Regions from separate parts of the Dehalobacter sp. DCM genome, predicted to be linked through region 1. Evidence: riboswitches for the same ligand, from Rfam matches in the RefSeq annotation. Region 1 holds a riboswitch; the other holds the start of a gene.

The links. A riboswitch is a leader RNA that binds a small molecule or an ion and turns the genes downstream of it on or off. The one in region 1 is predicted to bind molybdenum cofactor.
Region 2: it holds a riboswitch for molybdenum cofactor, as region 1 does, so the genes downstream of both, LPY66_RS05400 (molybdopterin molybdotransferase MoeA) here and LPY66_RS19745 (FmdE family protein) in region 1, are expected to answer to the same signal.

What each region holds. Positions count from the first base shown of each region.
Region 1 covers NZ_CP092282.1:4,220,478-4,231,016, reverse strand. The annotation lists gene LPY66_RS19755 (hypothetical protein) at 68-631, shown strand; gene LPY66_RS19750 (DUF2325 domain-containing protein) at 731-1,036, shown strand; molybdenum cofactor riboswitch at 1,175-1,303, shown strand; gene LPY66_RS19745 (FmdE family protein) at 1,469-2,014, shown strand; gene LPY66_RS19740 (hypothetical protein) at 2,125-2,460, shown strand; gene LPY66_RS19735 (ABC transporter substrate-binding protein) at 2,564-3,700, shown strand; gene LPY66_RS19730 (FecCD family ABC transporter permease) at 3,700-4,761, shown strand; gene LPY66_RS19725 (ABC transporter ATP-binding protein) at 4,761-5,540, shown strand; gene tsaA (tRNA (N6-threonylcarbamoyladenosine(37)-N6)-methyltransferase TrmO) at 5,559-6,404, shown strand; gene LPY66_RS19715 (alpha/beta-type small acid-soluble spore protein) at 6,485-6,712, shown strand; gene LPY66_RS19710 (DEAD/DEAH box helicase) at 6,897-8,360, opposite strand; gene LPY66_RS19705 (ABC transporter substrate-binding protein) at 8,658-9,812, opposite strand; gene LPY66_RS19700 (hypothetical protein) at 10,056-10,292, opposite strand.
Region 2 covers NZ_CP092282.1:1,118,769-1,129,307, forward strand. The annotation lists gene LPY66_RS05385 (radical SAM protein) at 1-4, shown strand, start outside; gene LPY66_RS05390 (molybdopterin-containing oxidoreductase family protein) at 12-2,270, shown strand; gene LPY66_RS05395 (nucleoside hydrolase) at 2,328-3,215, shown strand; molybdenum cofactor riboswitch at 3,349-3,481, shown strand; gene LPY66_RS05400 (molybdopterin molybdotransferase MoeA) at 3,647-4,864, shown strand; gene LPY66_RS05405 (molybdopterin-binding protein) at 4,926-5,945, shown strand; gene moaA (GTP 3',8-cyclase MoaA) at 6,044-7,006, shown strand; gene moaC (cyclic pyranopterin monophosphate synthase MoaC) at 7,033-7,518, shown strand; gene LPY66_RS05420 (MogA/MoaB family molybdenum cofactor biosynthesis protein) at 7,606-8,100, shown strand; gene mobB (molybdopterin-guanine dinucleotide biosynthesis protein B) at 8,240-8,851, shown strand; gene LPY66_RS05430 (MOSC domain-containing protein) at 8,942-9,379, shown strand; gene LPY66_RS05435 (MFS transporter) at 9,474-10,539, opposite strand, start outside.

The sequences.
Region 1 (10,539 bases):
GTAATTTTTTATCACTTCTCTGGAGAATAGGTTATTTCATTTAATTTGATTGAAAGGTGGAATCATCATGAAAATGGATCCATATAACAACGAACCTTATCAGATTCAACCGAAGTTAAAAGATGAACAAGCTAATACTGAAAATAAAATAGAAACCATTGCAATTCAAGACGCCATGGGAAGATTGAATTACCGAAAAATCGTCTCAGAAAAAGATCTGCCTAAAAACTCGGTGAGTATGGTGGATGGAATTGCTGTCAAAACAATTTATTTCAATTTATTAGATGCTGAAGAATGGAGTGAAGGTTACGAATATATTTACAGGAAGGCCGGCATGGAGATTCCATATGGATTTGATGCCGTCGTTCCATTAGATGAGTATGAAATTGACGCTGACGATAAACTTAAAATAGTTAAAATACCCCAGCCCGGACAAAATATTATTCTGGCAGGTTCGCTTCTGCAGAAGAATCAGTTAATTGCTCCGGCATTGGCACCTTTAGGCCAATTAGAAGTGGCACTCCTAAAAGCCGTTGGGATTAGACAGATAGAGGTATTGACGGAAAATGCCATTCATTATTTGGCACGGGTCAGGAAGATGCCTTCTTATTCTGCAATCAATATTTTTTAACCTTTAATTCAGTATTACAGGGCAAAGCAGCAGAAATTTGTTTTTTTGTTTTGGGATATAGAGTTCAGTTGATAATGTACAAATTAGGAGGTAAACGGAATGAAGATTGCAATAATTGGCGGTTTTAACATAGGAGCCTTCAGTAGAGAGAGTGAGCTGATGGCTAATAATCAGATACGATGTCATGACGGTTATCCCAAAAAACGAAATAAGAAAGTCCTGAATAATTTAATCAGAGATTCTGATTATGTCATCATTGTTCAAGATGCATGTTCGCATTTGAGTATGTGGGAAGCAAAAGAATCCGTTAAAAAGTACAAAAAAAATGTATGCTATTCCAGGAGCCATGGTTTGGCAACCATCACTAAGACAATCGAAAAAGAGTTGGCAAAACAATTTGCTTGAATCGAAAGAATATGTTTTTGAATTGTATTTAGTTGTTGTTAGTTTATATAGTGTATTGACATTGTGTTGCCGCAAAATTATAATGTTTATATTAGTTATTGTTTGTTTGTGTTGGCTTATACGATGTCGCAAGTGAAAAAAATAAATATTCTCCGAGCTGTTTGCCTAAAGATATTTCTATGGGAAACAGACTGGGTTAACACCCACAGGGTGCGTCTGGAAACGGACTTGCCTTCACGCTTGAAAAGGAGCACAGCATGATCTGACTTGATACCCTAATGCTCTGTGATTACGCGGAGCATTTTTTATACGTGGTCATATCGGAGAATGAGAAATGCGTATCGATTTGGTGTGACACCTAAATCAGCCATCATGCAAACCGATATTCTAATAATCGATTTGAGAATTAGAATAATGGGAAGAGGGATTGAAATGCGTACATTTAAAGAAGATTTAGAGGCTGCTTCAGCTTATCACGGACATTTATGTGCAGGAATGTTCATCGGCGTCCGGATGGCCCGCTTTGGATCAAAACTATTGGGTATTGAAGATCCGCTAACATTTAAGGATTTGATCGTCTACGTGGAAATCGATCGATGTGCTTCCGATGCGATCTGTGTCGTAACAGGCTGTACATTAGGGCGTAAACGGCTGAAACTCGTTAACTATGGAAAAATGGCTGCGACTTTTCTAAATCTCCAAACGAACGAAGCGGTCCGTTTGAGTTCTGCAGCAAATATTCAAATGCCGGATGATGCTGATCCCTATCAGTTTTGGGAGGGGTTTGATGACCGAGATCTTTTCAAAGTAGAGAAAGTGACCGTGGATATCCTGCCGCGGGATTTACCCGGGAAGCCGCTGCGGTCTATCCAATGCAGCCAATGCGGAGAAAAAGTGATGGATGCCAGGGATGTAGAGAAAGATGGCATGACATTATGTCTGTCTTGTGCCGAAGAGGCTTATTACCGGAAATTATAACATTGATATCATAGGGCCACTCAAGTAGGTTCGGATATGCCTGGCTTACAGCTTTAAAACAGTTACATTGGTTGTTGAGGGATTATACATTATGTGATCGTAAAAAGACTTTGGAAAGCGCAAAGGAGGCAGGACTGAAACTGTCGAGCGGTTTTCTTCTGAGTTTTGGTCTATCTGAGCAAGCGTTTGTGGAGGGTCTGAAGTATCTGAAGAGTATTGATGCGGATTGGATCGCCATTCAGCCATTTGTTCCTTACCCTTACACTGATTTACAGAATGAAAATCCGACTAATCCGTATCAATGGGCAAGAGCAATGGCCGTCACGCGGTTATATACCGACGAGAGAACCAATCTTGTCGCCACTGAGAACGCCGGTGTTTATGCCAATTTTCTTTCTCTGACAGGTGCGAATGGTTTTTTCATTTTTCCAAATCAGCAACGATAATTAGCATAGATAATGCGCCGGCAGAACAAATGTATACAGGAGCAGAACGCTTCTTTTATATACACCACATAATAATTAATATTTAAAGGAGAAATTAGAGAAAATGAAGTCAAAGAAGTTTACGCAATTCCTTGCTCTGAGCATCTGTTTAGTCCTCGGGCTGCTTTCGCTGGTGGGGTGCTCGGCTAAATCCGCCTCGACTGACAACTCGTCGAAACAAACAGCAGCGGTCCAATTAACGAAAATCGTTGATGGAAAGCGCGAGTTTACAGACATGATGGGGAATCAGTGCAGCATCCCGGCGGAAGTTAAGAAAGTATACTGCACCAGTCCTATCGGGACCTATATGGTTTATACGGTCGATCCGGATAAGCTGATTGGCTGGAACTCTAAAATGACGGAAGATGCCTTACAGTATATCAATGAAAAATACAGAGACCTCCCGGTACTCGGCGGGAACATGGGTGGTAAAAACACGTACAATACGGAATATATTATCAGTCTTAAACCGGATATTATTTTGAGTATTGGTCAAAAAGGACAGAACATAGCCAGTATTCAAAAGCTATCAGAACAAACAGGAATCCCCGTTGTCAATCTCGATTACTCTCTTACGGCTACGGAACAGGCTTACCGACTGCTTGGTGAGATCCTTGGCCAATCGGAACGTGCGAATATGCTCGCAGACTATGTTAAAGAATCCTTAGACAGAACAAAATCCATGGTTTCCAAGGTTCCCGACGATAAAAAAGTAAAGGTATACTATGCGGAAAGTGCAGACGGACTGAGTACCGATGGATCCGATTCTATGCATACGGAAGTGCTGAACTTCGTCAATGCAGCGAACGTGGTTACGTTGGAAACCTCAGCGCAAAGCATGGGTACAGAAGTCTCCATGGAACAGATCCTGAACTGGAATCCCGAAGTCATTATCGTCAATTCGATGATGGGTGGAGACGATTTCCTGAAAACAGTTAATACCGATTCCAAGTGGTCCAGTATCTCAGCCGTTAAAAACAATAGAATCTACAAACCGGCAGCGCTTCCTTTTGGTTGGTTTGACCGGCCGCCGTGTATGGCAAGGGTCATTGGCGCAGAATGGCTGGCCAGTGTATTATATCCCGAATATGTTCAAGTGGATCTGAAGAGTGATGTCAAAGCGTTTTATAAGACCTTTTATCAAGTCGATATTACCGATGTACAAGCTACCGCACTGATTAACGGAGGCGGAGAAAAATAATGCGGGATACTCATAAAACGGCAGCCGATGCTCCCTGCGCTTTGAGCTGGGGGAATCGGCGGCCGTCCATCCCCGTGATGACGGCACTTATATTACTGCTTATCGCTGCTTTTATATTTTCCTTGACGATCGGCAGGTATGGGATTCCGTTGGATCAATTAATGCGCATTTTCTTTGAAAAGATATTCGGAACAGCAGAATTGGGGACAGTGGGAACCGTCCTGTTCAATGTACGTATTCCCCGTATTTTATGCGCGATTATGATTGGCGCTGCTTTAGCCGGTTCGGGGGCAGCTTACCAGGGCATTTTTCGAAATCCTATGGTTTCCCCCGATATCCTTGGTGCTTCTGCCGGAGCCGGTTTTGGTGCTGCTTTTGCTATCCTGAATTCCTTTAACATTCTATCCATTGAGATTACAGCGTTTATCTTTGGCCTGGCTGCAGTGGGTTTGACATACGGGCTTAGCAGCATCATTGGGCGCAATTCAACCGCGGTTCTCGTGTTGGTACTCACGGGGATGGTGGTCCAGAGTCTTTTTTCTGCGTTTACCTCTATTACAAAGTTTGTAGCGGACCCAAATAATAAGCTGCAGGAAATTACATTTTGGCTGATGGGGGGACTGAACTCGATCACAAACAGGGAAGTGCTGATGATGCTGGTTCCCTTTGTGATCGGATTAATTCCGCTTTTTCTTTTCCGCTGGAAGATCAATGTTCTGTCATTTGGTGAAGAGGAAGCCAAAGCAATGGGAGTGGATACATCCAGGGTAAGACTCATACTAATCCTGGCATCAACGCTATTGACCTCATCGGCCATCTCGGTTGCCGGTATGGTAGGTTGGGTCGGTCTTATCATTCCGCATTTAGCCCGCCTGATTGTAGGACCGGATTATAAAGTACTCATGCCGGCATCGGTTTTAATTGGCGGAACGTTTCTTTTGATGGTTGATAATGTGGCGAGAACAGCCTTTGTTACTGAGGTTCCTCTAGGCATACTTACTGCCATTATTGGAGCACCATTTTTTCTGTATCTGCTGATGAAGGGAAGGAGCGCATGGTAATGCAACTGGAAGTATGTTCAGCTGTTTGCGGCTATCAAGACAGAAAGGTCATTGACGGAATATCTTTTTCCGTATCCCCCCATGAGATTCTGTGTTTGCTTGGACCGAATGGTGTGGGAAAAACAACACTATTCAAAAGCATTCTGGGATTTCTAAAGCTCCTGGGCGGCTCCATTCAGGTAGGCGGTGAGGACGTAAGTCGGTGGACACGTAAACGTTTCGCCCAAGTCATCGGTTATGTGCCACAGAATCACACCCCGCCATTTCCATTTACAGCGCTTGATGTTGTGACAATGGGACGTACAGCGCATCTTGGTACGTTTTCTACGCCATCGAAGGAAGATAAACGTTTAGCCATTGAGTCTATGGAGACCATCGGCATTGGATTCCTTCAAAACAGGGTATATACGGAAATCAGCGGGGGGGAGCGTCAGATGGTACTTATTGCCCGAGCTCTCGCCCAACAGCCGAAAATACTCGTTATGGATGAACCTACATCCAATTTGGATTTTGGCAACCAAATGCGCGTTTTGGGTAAAATAAAGAAATTAGCAGAAAACGGCCTTGGTGTTGTTATGACCACGCATTGCCCGGATCATGCATTTCTATGCAGTACGCGTGTGGTTCTGCTGCACGATGGCGGCTTCAAAATTGGCGAGCCGGATGAAATCGTAACAGAGGATAGTCTATGCGAGGTCTATGGCGTGAAGGTAAAGATAGCCAGCATGCCTGCAGGTGACGGTCGCTTGGCGAAAGCATGCGCACCTGTACTGACTTAAAATCGATAATTGTTATTAATGAGGGGAGAAAAAGCGGGAATGGTTTCACCGATTACCGATTCAATTGATATCAGACCCATTGGTATTGTTCATTCGCCACAGCGAGACACATCAGGAATGTCCCTAACAGGAGAACAGGCGTGTATTGAAGTATACCCTGAATATGCTCAAGGACTCAAAAGAATCGAAGAGCATTCCTATCTGTGGATACTGTCGTGGTTTCATCAGGCTAATCGAAATACCAGGGAAACAACACCACGAAAGGTCAATCCCGATGCGCCGTTATATGGTGTATTTGGCATACGAACTCCTGGCAGACCGAATCCGATCGGGTTATCTCTTGTTAAATTGGATCAGGTTCAAGGAAATAAAATTATTGTTCAAAATTTGGATGCCATCGACGGTTCCCCTGTTTTGGATATAAAACCTTATTATGATCAGGATATTATTTTCTCGCCCCGGTATCCATATATCCGGCCAAAGCAGAAAGAACTACGTAGGGAAATGATGCAAAAAGCGGCGCTTCAGCATCATCAGGAAGAATGCCATGATTTGCTGCTCGCCCTGCGAATGGCCATCGTTGCTGAAGAAGAACTGGGCAATTTGCATTCAGCAGACCTTTTAGTCTCGGTAATCGGTTCGCCCTGTCTGGCTGATACGATTCAGGGCTTGACACGGGCAAGAATAGCTAATCCGTCACGGTTTTTTTATAGGGAAAATGATCATATGACGCTTGTCAGCTGGAAGAAAGAAAATCAGGAGCTTTTCCTTCTTCCTAAATCTTCATCGTATACCAAGGAAGAACTGCGCTTTTTGCCGAATGAGTCGCTGTTTCAAATTGAGTTGATTAATGGAGATCATTGAGTTTTGAAGAATTTTCATCGTATGACATTCTTTGCTCCGCACATAATAAAATCAATAAAACAGAGTTTGGAGTGAAGAAGATGCCACAAATGAATCCGCAGGATTATGCGAAATATTTAATGGAATCAAAGGTACAAATCGCCCAGGAGCTCGGGATTACATTCGATATCGATGGTGATAACGGGCATCTTTCTTCCAGGGATGCGGGCAGGATCGGCGGCCGCTTGGGAGGAAAGATCGGTGGCAATATGGTGAAACGCATGGTGGCTTACTCAGAAGAACATTTAGCAAGAAATGGACATTTGTAACGATTCAGACTCTTGTCTCTGTGCTGATAAGAAAACCATCCACATTAAAAAAGAGATACGCACAATTGCAGAGATAAAAAAACAAGCCCTTTCAGCAAGTTCATGCGGAAAGGGCGTTTTTATTTTGGCCTCTGGAAAGAGACGGTATCCCGAATTCGGAATCAATTCCGAATTTGTAATGTTATTAGCGGCTTTCTCTAAAGTCGGAAGGGGATTTCCGTTTCGGATACCGCGACGGATATTTATTGCCGTCCCGTGAAGGGTGTGTACTGTGATCGCGGTTCCGATTGAATCCTTGATCATAACGATCCCTTCTGGTCTGTCTGCTCCGGAGCGGAGCTTCCTCGGTCAAGACGACAGGTGCCGTGCTTGGCTCCTTGGTCAGCAGTTTTAAAGCGGCTGACAATAGTGTTATGGAGTCATTATCTTCGAGAAGCTCTTCGGACATCTCTTTATATTTGAGAATATCCTCATCCTCAATGGCTTTCAGGATTCTATCCATGGTCAGACGCTGCTGACCAACCAGGACATCGTTGAAGGTTGGCAGCGGTTTACGGGTGATTCTCCGTTTGGCGACTTGTTCTATCAGTCTCAAATGACCAATTTCGCGCGGTGTTACAAAAGTAATAGCCTGTCCGCCTTTGCCTGCTCTTCCTGTACGGCCGATACGATGAACATAACTTTCAGGATCTTGAGGAACATCGAAGTTATACACATGGGTAACTCCGCTGATATCTAAACCTCTGGCCGCGACATCCGTAGCCACAAGAATTTCGGTAAAGCCTTCTTTGAAATGCCGCATGACCGTATCGCGTCGGGCTTGCGTCAGATCGCCGTGGATTCCTTCTGCAGAGTAACCTCTCTTGGTTAAAGCTTCAAATAATTCGTCGACTCTCCGTTTTGTTCTGCCAAATACAATGGCCAGATCCGGTGACTGTATATCGAGAAGGCGGCAAAGAACATCAAACTTAATCTTCTCTGATACCTCGACATAATATTGTTCAATCTGCGGTACAGTTATCTCTTTAGCCTTCATCGTGATCAATTCTGGATCTTTCATGAATCGTTGCGCCAGATCCAGAATAGATTTTGGCATGGTCGCTGAAAAGAGCAGTGTCTGTCTGTCTGTAGGAACCTCTTTAAGAATATTCTCGATATCCTCAACAAATCCCATACTCAGCATTTCATCGGCTTCGTCCAATACTACGGCCTCTATTTGCTGCAGGCGGATCGTTTTGCGCCGCATATGGTCCATCAGTCTTCCCGGTGTACCAACAATGATTTGCGGCCTGTTTTTCAGGGAACGGATTTGGCGGTCAATATCCTGGCCACCGTATATGGGCAGAGCACGAACACCTTTGAATTGTCCGATACGGTTCAATTCTTCAGCCACCTGAATAGCTAACTCGCGGGTGGGAGTTACGACTAACGCTTTAATGCTTTCTCTATCAGCCTTGATCCGTTCAATCATAGGTATACCAAAAGCCGCAGTTTTACCGGTTCCTGTCTGGGCTTGGCCGATGATATCTTTGCCTTCGAGGGCTAATGGGATGGTCCTCTCTTGAATGGGTGTGGTTTCCTCGAAACCCATTTCAGAAATAGCTTTGATCAGTGGTTTACTGAGGCCTATTTCAAAAAAATTTGACATACTTTTTCAGATTCTCCTTGTTAACAATTATTCTTGTTCAATCTCATTTGAACAAGTTCTCCCCGTATAAGTTTATTACATTTCATTCAATATATATTTTGTGCTTATGAGCATTAATCTTATACGGATTTCAGCACGTTATGCTCTATTAAACCTGTTTAAATATTTTAACACATAAAAGCAATGAAATAAAATAAATCGAAGGATAAATTTGGTTTCCCCACTATTTATCCTCCGAAATACGACTTTTTATGATTTATGGCCGATTATAATAAACTATTCTACGTATCATGACTATTATTTCGGTTCGATACGCGTCTCAAATGTCTTGACGCCATCGACAAACTTAATCACCGTAACACTTTTCTTCGGATTATGGGTTGTAGGGTCAACTGTTATGTTGCCGGTGATTCCCTGAAAATCTGTCATGTTTTCTAAAGCTTCCCGTACTTTATCCGTATCGGTGCTTCCAGTTTTTTCAATAGCCGTAATCAACATATTGGCAGCATCATAGGCAAGGGCGGCAAACATAGGGGCATCTTCGCCATATTCTGCTTTATATGCCGCAGCAAAATCAGCTAAGGCAGGATCGTTCATGGCAACTTGATCAAGATAATAGGCTTTGTTCAGCGCTTCTTTTCCCGCAACTTCAGCAATCGGACCGGTCCCCCAGCCATCACCGCCTAAAAAAACGACATCTATTTTCATTTGGCGGGCTTGTTTAATAATTTCACCTGCCTGATTATAATTGCCGGGAATAAATATCAGATCCGCGCCGGTTGAATTAATTTGTGACAGGATTAAACGAAAATCAGTATCAATAGAATTATACTGCTTGGTAGAGACTATTTTTCCGCCGGAGTTTTCAAAAGTCCGGATGAAACTAGCCGCAATCGTGTTGGAATAGAGCATACCCTTATCGACGATGACTGCAGCCCGGGAGACTTTCAATGTATCGGCCGCAAAATTGGCAGCGGCTTCACCTTCATAAGCATTGGAGAAACAGGCCCGAAATACCCAGTTATTCAATCCGTTATTTCCCATGGTGATATTATCGTCTATTGCTGTCGGAGTGATCAACGGAACATTGTTTTCAGTGGCGATAGGAATCGCCGCGATGGTATTCGGACTTGTCATTGGACCAATGATTCCTGCTACTTTATTCTGTGTTATTAGCTGTGTCGCGGCAAGGGTTGATTCGGCGTCTTTGGAATGGTTATCAGCTCCAAAATACTCCAGCTGCTTTTTCAAAATCCCGCCTTTTTCGTTTATTTGTTTTATAGCAAGCTTAACACCGTTTTCTCCGCTTTTGCCATAAATTGCATAACCGCCTGTCAGTTCAAAATTACCGCCGATTTTGATTGTTGCCGTCGGCTTTGCGCTGCAGCCCACAGCTAAAAATAGACAGATCATGATAGCTGTGGTAAGCGACAAGATTCGTTTGACTTTCATGTTATGATATCCCCCCATAAATAATCAACAAAGCCGTTGTAAGATTAAATTCATCTTAAATCGTATAATTTATGGGTAAAGATGTCAATAAGACATGGTATATTTGTCATACATAAAGAAAAATAAGCAGAAGAGACCGTTGCACGTGGTTTATAAAACGCATGTGCAACGGTCTCGAGTTTCCCAATAAAATCATCCAAAGAAATACTGGAGATAGGCGATAAAATGGTAAATCAATACGAATTAATGTAAGATATTTTCTCGAAGCTGCTTCAAATAATTTAGAGCGCTCTCTCTGGTAAGGAAAACTTCCACTCTGTCATCCGCTATTTCAGCATTATCCCAGGTGATAAAGCGGTTATCCGGAAGCGACGTTATATTCCAGCAGATCTGACCGTCTTTATAGACCGTGGTCGTGTTTTCCTGCATCGCATCATAATCCTCATACCCAAAGATCCTGGCAAAATGGTCTCGATCCATCACAAACACCTACTTTTGGAGAAATATTGCCATACGTTTATTCAGCATGCTGTTTACGACTCGTACACGTTTTACCTAGTACAACGTTTTCTAAATACCATGACAGAAGGATGTAATAATCTGGGCTGGTATGCATGCCACATTCCGCTTTCGGCTCTTGCGCCATCCTTGAATTTGCATTAAGGAAGTTAAAATTCTTTTGCCCTCCTTGGCGAATTGCAATCGTTAACAGGAAGTTCAAATTCTA
Region 2 (10,539 bases), 1.4 Mb from region 1:
ATGATGACGTTATGGGTAGTAATGATAATGTGTTTATCACATCTCACAATAATGGTTTAGGAACCGGGAATGCCGATAGGAATTTGAACGAAAAGACAGTTCGGACAAACTGCCGATTCTGCGGATATCAATGCGGTTTGACCGCAACTGTCCAAGACGGGAAGGTGACTTCAGTCAGTCCTGATCCCACGCGCTTTCCGGGTGATGCGAATATTCAAAAGGGCTGTCGGCGATGGCGAATGGCCCCGGAAATACTGGATCATCCGCAGCGAATTAACTTTCCTATGAAAAGAGTGGGGGAACGCGGTAGCGGACAATGGGAAAGGATTTCTTGGGATCAAGCCCTGGATGAAATCGCTGCAAAACTTCAGTCGTTAAAGCAAAACTATGGACCTGAAATGTTAGCTACCAGTATCGGCGGACCGCACACGACCTTTTGGCCGCTGCATCGTTTCATGGCCCTTTTTGGAAGTCCAAATAATATGGGTATCGGCCAGATTTGCTGGAACCCGGGTATCTGGATTAATTCCCTGACATATGGCTGGCCAATTGACATGGAACTTGACCAGGAAGAAACAGGCTGCCTGATTCTCTGGGGTGTTAATCCTGCCGAATCAGATAACTCCGTATTATGGCGTACGATACAGGCTTTCAGCAGGACGGGAAAACCGTTTATCGTTGTTGATCCAAGAAGAACCCGGTCCGCGGAGATTGCAACCCATTGGGTGGGGATTCGGCCCGGAACCGATGCGGTATTTGCTTTAGGCTTGCTTCAGGTGATCATCACGGAGAATTTATATGATCAGGAATTTGTCACACAATGGTGTCATGGTTTTGAGCAGCTTAGACAGCATGTGCTTTCTTATAAGCCGGATCTTGTTGAGGAGATCACCGGTGTCCCCGCGGACATGATCAGGGAGGTGGCACATTTATATGCTAAAAATGGACCGGCTACCTTGCATAGTGGACGGGGCATCGATCAGCTGGGGCCAAACAGTGTGCCAACCCATCGGGCAATTGCTATCTTACGTGCCATTACCGGCAACCTGGACCGACCGTATGCTTCCCATATCAGTGAAATGCCCGATTTTATTCCCGAAATCGATTTGGAATTAAGTGAACAGCATGCGGCGGCGATGGCGGCAAAATACATTGCCAAGGATAAACTCAGTTTACAGGCATTCACCGGGTATGAAAAAGTCCGTCAGCAAACGATGAAGCATGGGAAACGCCTGCCGATGCGCTATTTGACTTCAGCACACCCCAACCTTGTTTGGAATGCCATGTTAACGGGTAAACCCTATCCTGTCAGATCACTTATTGTCATGGCTTCGGATCCGTTACTAACGCAGGCAGATACCCATCTGATCTATGAAGCAATGAAGAGCTTGGACCTGATGGTTGTGTTGGAATTGTTCCCAAATCCCACCTCCATGCTGGCTGACTATGTGCTGCCGAGCGCAGGAATTCTGGAACGGCCTCTTATTGAGACAAAGGCTGGCACCGCCAATATTGCCTATGGCGGCGACCAAGCGGTAGAACCCTATTATGAACGCCGACCGGACTTTTACTTCTGGAAAGAACTGGGGCTGCGACTGGGCCAATCGGATACGGACTGGCCATGGGAAACTTACCACGATGCCATGATCTCATCATTAGCTCCGGCGGGTATTTCCTGGGAAGAATATTGTGATACCGGACTTTATTGCCCGCCGAATGACTATTTTAAGTATGCGGATATCGATCCGGCAACCGGCAAGTACAAAGGTTTTGCCACAGTCAGTGGAAAAGTGGAGCTTTTCAGTGAACTTCTGCAAGAGATCGGCGCCGATCCGCTCCCTACGCCAAAACCCGTTCAGGCCCAATATGAGGAATATCCATTAATATTGATTAGCGGTGCACGTTTTCAACCGTATTACGCGTCGAGTTATCACCATTTGGAAAAATTCCGGGCGACACATCCGGAACCTTTAGCGGAAATAAGTGCAGCTACCGCTGCAAAGTTAGGGTTGGAAGACGGATGCAAAGTCCAGGTCGAAACAGATCGGGGAAAAGCAGTGTTTACTTTAAAAATATCTGTCATGTGTGACGATGTTGTCAGTCTGGAGTATGGATGGTGGTATCCGGAGATGCAGCCAGCAGAACCGGATCTGGGCGGACTATGGCTGGGGAATGCCAATATTCTTACCAATGCGGATATTGAAACTTCCGATCCGTTGATCGGTACTTGGACCTATAACGGTTTGTCCTGTAAAATCAAAAGGTTATAAAATAAAAAATTGACTGGCATAGATATTGCATTATAAAAGTATGACCGGAGGGTTCTTTTGCATAAGAAGATTATCTTTGACTGTGACAATACGATGGGCGTGCAAGGCGCGGATGTTGATGATGGTCTGGCCTTGATTTATCTCTTGGGTAAGATGGATGCGGAAATATGCGGAATTACGACGACTTATGGAAACAGTGACGTCGAGACGGTCTATACCAATACACAACGTATGCTGCATGAGATTGGACGGTCGGATATACCTTTCTTCAAAGGCTGTCCGGATAATCACACCCATATCAGCGACGCTGTGGATTTTCTTGTAAAGACTGTTGATGCCGATCCGGGGAGTATTAGCATACTGGCGACTGGTTCGCTAACTAACATCTATGCGGCCTTTCTCAAAGATCCTCTCTTTTTTCAGAAAACTGCTGAAATCGTTGTCATGGGGGGCATTACGGAACCCTTGATCATCAACGAGAGAAATTTGGATGAACTGAATTTCTCTTGTGACCTGGAAGCGGTTAAGGTGCTGATGGAAAATGGAAGAAATATCTCTATTATTACCGGTAATAACTGTCTAAAGGCCTTTTTTAGCCGAGAGGAGTTTATTGGAAAACTCAACTGTCCCAGTCCATCAACCCACTATCTCCGCGATAATTGCATGTACTGGTTTACCCATATAATGAAGATATTTGAAACAGACGGATTTTATAATTGGGATGTTGTCGCAGCTGTATATTTAATGGATAGGTCACTGTTTACCGATTGTTTTAAGATGCTAAAAACAAATCTGGAAGACTTGAAGCAGGGTTTTCTTCTGTTTGATGATACTAAGGATTCTCAACACTCCGGATTACCGTTTATCAACTTGCCGGTAATAACGGACTCACGGGATTTTATTGAGGAAGTGTATACGACTTGGTTATCTTTTCATATCAAGTGATCAGTTGGCTTTGCTAAATTAAAACGCAAATGTAATAAAATGTAAGCCTTAATGAAATCACACTATTTTATAATAAGATAGAGACAGAAAACGGTTTTTAGGTTATAATGTAGGTAACAATTTTTATAAAAATCATATAATTTTTCTCCGAGCCTTAAAGTCCTAAAGTATTATGCTATGGACCTGAGGTCTGGACAAAGTCCACGGAGTGACAGAAGAAATTTTGTTACTTGCTGTATCGCGAAGGAGATGCGAATATGAATGGTTTTTTCAAACCAAAAATTTATTCCTGCATGTCCGTGCAGGAATTTATTTATTCATGGATGAATTTGTGCCACGGATGGCAAGGAGCGGCGATTATTCATGGATGAATTTATGCCGCGGTACCACAGGTGGTAAGGAGAGACGATTTTTTATGAGGAGGATCAACGTTGAAAAACAACATATCGCTGGAAGAAGCTCAGAGCCTGTTATTTGAATATTGTAACGTTGTGGAAAGTACAAAATTGGACTTGGCTGATACCCTGGAAAGTGTACTATCCGAGGATATATATTCTCAGGAAAACATACCGCCCTTTGCCCGTTCACCTTATGATGGGTATGTATTACGGGCTGAAGATACAGTAGAAGCAAGTCCGGCTAAACCTGTAACACTGGAAGTTATTGAAGAAGTACCTGCAGGCTATACCGCCAAGCAACCTGTCCGACCCGGCCAGGCGATAAAAATCCTTACAGGTGCTCCAATTCCTGAAGGAGCTGATGCTGTGACCAAATTTGAAGAGGTTGCGGTTCGGGATAATACGATTACCATAACCAGACAATATAAACCCGGAGAAGATATTGTTCCAGCGGGAGAAGATATTGCTGCGGGGCAAATCATGGCGACCAAAGGTACGCTCATTACACCCCCGTTGATGGGAGTAATGGCTTCGCTTGGCGTAGCTCACGTGCCGGTTTATAAAATACCCAAGGTAGCGTTGATCTCAACGGGTGATGAACTGATCGATGCCTCAGAGGATCTCCGTCCCGGAAAAATTCGAAACAGTAATATCTATACACTCCAAGGTTACCTTCGTACAATCGGGATCAAACCGATCGTCATAGGAATGTGCAAAGATACAATGGAAGCAGTAGCCGATTTAGTGGAAAAAGGATGGGAGGAAGCCGATGTTGTCATCACAACCGGCGGTGTATCTGTCGGCGACTATGACGTCATCCGTTTTGCAGCCGACTATCTTGGTGCAGAAACGCTGTTTTGGAAAATAGATATCAAACCCGGCTCAGCCTGCCTCGTCGCTGTCAGGGAGGGAAAAATACTCATCGGTTTATCCGGCAATCCTGCGGCAGCAATAGTAACATATCAACTTCTTGTCGTACCTTTTCTTAAAAGGATGGCGGGTAGAAACGCTTATCACAATGAGACGCTTGTAGCGACTATGCAAGCAGATTTTCGCAAAGGAAGTCCTCGCAGACGATTTATCAGAGGCAGGATTGTCTTTGAAAACGGTTTAGCCAATATTGAGACTACCGGGGAACAAGGTAACGGTGTCCTCAGTTCGTTGCTTGGATGTGATGCTCTGGCAGAGGTCCCTGAAAAGAGCGGACCTGTTAAAGCCGGAGAAAAGTTGACTGTTTATAAGGTTGAATAATTTGTTGATCAAAATAAACCATAGAAATGAATCAAAAAAAGTCATACCGGAGGAGATATAAGTGAAAAAGGTAGCAGTTCAAGATGCAGTGGGTATGATTCTCTGTCACGATATAACGAAAGTAATCCCTGGAGAATTCAAAGGCGCTGCGTTTAAGCGAAATCATGTTATCTGTCAGGAAGATGTCGAAGAACTATTAAGCCTAGGAAAAGAACACATATACGTTTGGGAAGAAAACGCCGGCGAGATTCATGAGGATGACGCGGCTGTTCGTATGGCACAGGCTGTGATGGGTGAAAACATCCGGTATACAGAACCGCAGGAGGGAAAAACAACTCTCATATCCACAGAAAAAGGCTTATTACGGATCAAAAGCTCACTTTTATATGAGATCAATTCCATTGAGCACGTGACTATTCCCTCTTTGCCGAGTAACTTTAAAGTGGAAGTAGACCAAAAGATAGCTGCAGCACGTATAGTTCCCCTTGTTACGAAAGAAGAAAATATACGCAAAGTGGAAGAGTTGTGTATTTTACATGGACCGGTATTTTCTGTTCAGCCTTATAAAAAGCTGAAAGTCGGTATTGTAATCACCGGCAGTGAGGTTTTTAAAGGCAGGATCAAGGATAAATTCGGACCTGTCATTCGCAAGAAAGTTGATTATTTTGGAGCTGAAATCATTGGTCAGGAATATTGCCCGGATGAGCTGGAGCTTATTCAGGGTAAGATTTATGAATTTATGGACAAGAAGGCTGATTTGATCATTATGACCGGCGGCATGTCGGTTGATCCGGATGATCTGACACCGGGGGCAATCAGAGGAACGGGTGCAGAAGTGATTACTTACGGCGTGCCTGTTCAGCCCGGAAATATGTTTATGCTGGCCTATTTGCGTGGTGTACCTATATTAGGTGTACCCGGTGCCGCAGCTTATTATAAAACGACTGTTTTGGATGCGGTATTACCGAAAATATTTACCTGCGAAACCCTAAGTAAAAACGATTTCATTCGGATGGGTGAAGGCGGCTTATGCAGCAACTGCCAAATGTGTCAATATCCAAACTGTTATTTTTGCAGATAATTGACCCTGACCCCAGATCCAGGATTATAAAGTGTCATGTCCAAACTATAGAATCGTCAGCAAAATACGTTTTACGCGCATTTGAGGAGAGATAAAATATGATTGATGGTTATGGCAGAGATATCAACTATTTACGGATATCCGTCACCGATCTGTGTAATTTAAAATGCACTTATTGTATGCCGGAAAATGGTATTGATAAAAAAGAACACCGGGAGATCTTAAATCTGGAAACGATTGAAAAAGTAGCTGAGAGTGCAGTTAAGCTGGGTATCACTAAAATCAGATTAACCGGCGGCGAACCACTTGTTCGCAGAGGTATACTTGATTTGGTCCGTAACATTTCTGCCTTAAAAGAACACGGTCTCAAAGAACTGGGACTTACGACCAACGGGCTGCTTTTGAAAAATTACGCTGAAGACTTAAAAAAAGCGGGTTTAACTCGGGTCAATATCAGCATCGACAGTATGGATCCGGATAAATATCGTCAAATTACGCGATGCGGTAAGGTAGACGATGTTCTAGAAGGAATCCGCGCAGCGAAAGAAGCTAAATTGTTTCCGCTGAAGATCAATATTGTGCTGATCGGCGGATTCAATGATGATGAGATCGAAGACTTCGTTAATTTGACCAGGGATGAAGATATTGAGGTGCGTTTTATTGAACTCATGCCGCTAGGTGAAGCCAGCGAGTGGGATACGGAACATTTCCTCGCCAATGATGAAATATTGAAAAGAGTGCCTACGCTAATTTCTATGCCTTCTAAAGGACACGGCAGCGTGGCGCGTCTTTACAAATTGCCGAACAGTAAAGGTAAGGTAGGTCTGATCAGCCCGCTCAGCAGCCATTTCTGCCATTATTGCAATCGGATCAGACTGACGCCGGACGGCAAGCTAAAACCGTGCCTTCACTCCAATGTGGAGATTGATATTAAAGATTACGCTGAAAATGAATTTGATAAGTTCTTGATGGATGGTATCAAAGCCAAGCCAATGCGTCACTGCATTCAAAGCAACGATTATGAACCAGTCATTCGGAATATGCACGAAATTGGCGGATAATAAAGAATACAAGGGAGTAGATGATTATGAGTGAACTAACTCACTTTAACAAAGAGGGACGCGCCAGAATGGTCGATGTCAGTGAAAAAGCAGATACAGTTAGGGTAGCCGTTGCCCGTGGTGAGATACGAATGAAGCCGGAAACATTGGCGTTGGTTAAGCAGGGAGCCTTGGCTAAAGGTGATGTATTGGCTGTTTCCCAAGTTGCTGGCATTATGGGTGCAAAAAGGACGTCGGACCTCATTCCGATGTGTCATCCCCTATTGCTTTCTGGTATTGATGTTTCTTTCAATATAAATGACGCGGAAAGTAAAGTTGAGATTGAGGCAACAGTTAAGAATACCGGACAAACCGGTGTCGAAATGGAAGCGTTGACCGGCGTATCGATTGCCGCTCTAACGATCTATGACATGTGTAAAGCCGCCGAAAAGAGTATGGTGATCGGAGACATCTGTCTTGTGAGCAAATCCGGCGGCAAGAGCGGCAATTATTTGAGGGAAACGCAACCATAATCGTTGTTTTTTCCTTGAATCCATTTGGAAGCATGGGTCATGAACTAAAGAATAGAAGACAGTGTGTATAGGTAAGAGGTGAAAAACATGATAACTGTCGGTGTTATTACAGCCAGTGATAAAGGTTCCCGCGGAGAAAGAGAAGATTTAAGCGGACAAGTGATTAAATCGATGGTTGAAGAGATTGGCTGGGAAGTCAAGGACGTAGTTATTGTCCCGGATGAACAGAGGGTCCTTGAACAAAAGATGATTGAATTTGCTGATGAACTTAAAGTAGACGTTATTTTAACCACCGGTGGGACGGGATTCTCACCACGAGATGTTACCCCAGAAGCAACCCTTACAGTCGTCGAAAGATTAACACCTGGGATTCCTGAGGCTATGCGCTATGCAAGCCTGAAGGTCACACCCAGAGCGATGCTTTCAAGGGCTCAAGCCGGGATAAGAGGCAAAACAGTGATTATTAATTTACCGGGCAGTCCCAAAGGTGTGAAGGAATGTCTCGCTGTTGTCCTGCAGTCGCTAGAACACGGTATTGAAATATTAAAGGGAACCGCCGGCGAATGCGCTCAAAAACCTTAAGTTAAAGAAAGCTTGTCGCCGGAACTGTGGCACGCAGACCTGATTTGAGGTGTAAAAAGAATTCAAGAATGCTGTACTAGAATACAAAAACGAACGGATAGATACCTGTACCATCGATACGATAAGGGGAGTGGGGTATATGGCAGGTACAATGTTATCGGTCAATAGCAGTGATATCAGAAATGGACGTCATAATTACCATTCGGTATCTGGGGGAGATACGGGCAATAACTCATCGGAGAAAGCGGCGAGCGCTGTCCCGGTAGTTTGTTTTGTTGCTGCAAAATCAGGAACCGGCAAGACGACTTTCCTCGAGAAGCTGATCAGGGAAATGACCGAACGCGGTTATCGGATCGGTGTAATCAAAAGCGACGCCCACCGGTTTGATATTGATAAACCGGGTAAAGATAGCTGGCGTTTTGCCGAAGCAGGATCAACGGCTACCGCGATCATCGGGCCGGATAAATATGCGGTCATTCAAAAAACTGAAACCAAGAAGGATATTGAAGAGGTTATTCCAATGATTGAGAATGTCGATATTATCCTGGTTGAAGGTTTTAAAATGTCCCAAAGGCCGCGTTTTGAAGTGGTTAGAAGAGAGCTGGGAACAGAGATCGTATCCCCGGCAGAAAATCTGCTTGGCGTTATCACCGATGTCGAGGATCTTGCAGCCCCGGTTCCCTTGATTGATCTCAATGATTATGTGCGTGTTGCGGACATCATTATTAGCGTTTTTAACCTGAACCAATGAGCATAGTGTGTACAGCACATAAGTATCTGCGATCTCATGCTGTCATATAGCGTCATCATTATTTTTTAGCTTTGGAAGGGGTCTTAACTCATGGCAAAAGTTATTGCGGTCAATATCAGTGAAACAACCGGTGTCCCGAAACAGGAAATTGAAAAAGGCTATTTTGAAGTGAATCATGGTTTAGTTGGCGATGCGCATGCTGCCAACTGGCATCGTCAGGTCAGCTTATTAGGCACGGAAAGTGTTGATAAGTTAAAACAAGCCGGACTTACCGGTCTTGATAATGGAAGGTTCGCTGAAAATTTAACAACAGAAGGCATTATTTTATACGAACTCCCGGTAGGAACCAAACTTAGAATCGGCGAGACGTTGATGGAAGTCACTCAAATAGGCAAGCAATGCCATAACAGTGGCTGCGCGATCAAACGGATTGCAGGGGATTGTGTTATGCCGCGAGAAGGTATATTTACTAAATTACTGTCACCGGGCTGGATCAAGCCGGGAGATAGCATCGAGGTTGTAGAATAGTACTGCCATATCGAAAAAGAATATTTCAATAAAAAATCTGCTCCCTTTTCTTAACACGGGAGCAGATTTTTTATTGAAATACACGAAAGGAAATCTATTTTGCAGCAGTCTCTGAATTAGTTTTTTTCCATTTTGGGCTGCCCCATATGATTGCGGTCCAAGCAATACCGATAATGACAACAGCAGCACCGGTGATATAATAAGTCCCGCCCCAATCGCCGTTGACCATTTTTAGCATAAAGCCATCCCAATAGGAGCAAAGGAAGTTACCGACATTCATACCGATCCAGAAAAGGGAGGCGGCCCATGCCAAACCGGCAGTATTTGTGAGCGTAGAACTTTCCAAAACAATGATTGGGAGAACAGCCAGATAACCAAGACCAAAGATGAGAATTCCAACGGTAAACATGGCAACACTCATAGCATTTGCGACGATAAGACAGCCGATCATAGCGACAACCATACCGGCTAAGAAGGAGAATTGCTTAAACATTTTGACCAAGGGCCCCGTAATGACCGTAGATACAACTCCGGCCAAAACGAAGATACTGAGCAAGGTACCGGCGACGCCAGGACCCGCATTGATTTTAGAACCGATAATACTGGAGAAATTCATCATAAAAGGACCGGTAACCATACCGATAAAGACAGAAAGAACAACGATAGCCCACAGTCTCGGAGCCAGCTTGACTCTCTTAGCCGATTCGAACTCACTGGCGTCTGTTTTTCCTTCGGCTTTAAGGAGTTCGTCCATTGTCGGGGGCTCTTTAAATGTAAGCAGGAAGAGTACTAAAGCAACAAATGCAACCAGATATGCCAAGAACGTGTACGACCAGTGAATGGCTGCAAGCCAGCCGCCAAGAAGAGTCAGCATGAAGCAACCGAATAAATCAGCAGCTTTACCGAAGCCCAAGTATTTGCTACGGGTCTCGTAGTCACGAATGTAACGCAGGTAGGCAGCCGCGCCAATAGGAGCAAGAAGGCCGGCACCGAAGCCATAAAGCACACGAGCGATTAGGATCTGATAAAAAGTGCCATGGATGAATGTCGGCAAGATTCCAAAGATGCCAAAGACTAGGAAGGAAACGATACCGGCGGTTTTAAAGGAAATCTTTTTGCCGAGGATCGATGACATTAAAATGGAGCCGATAATCAGAGTA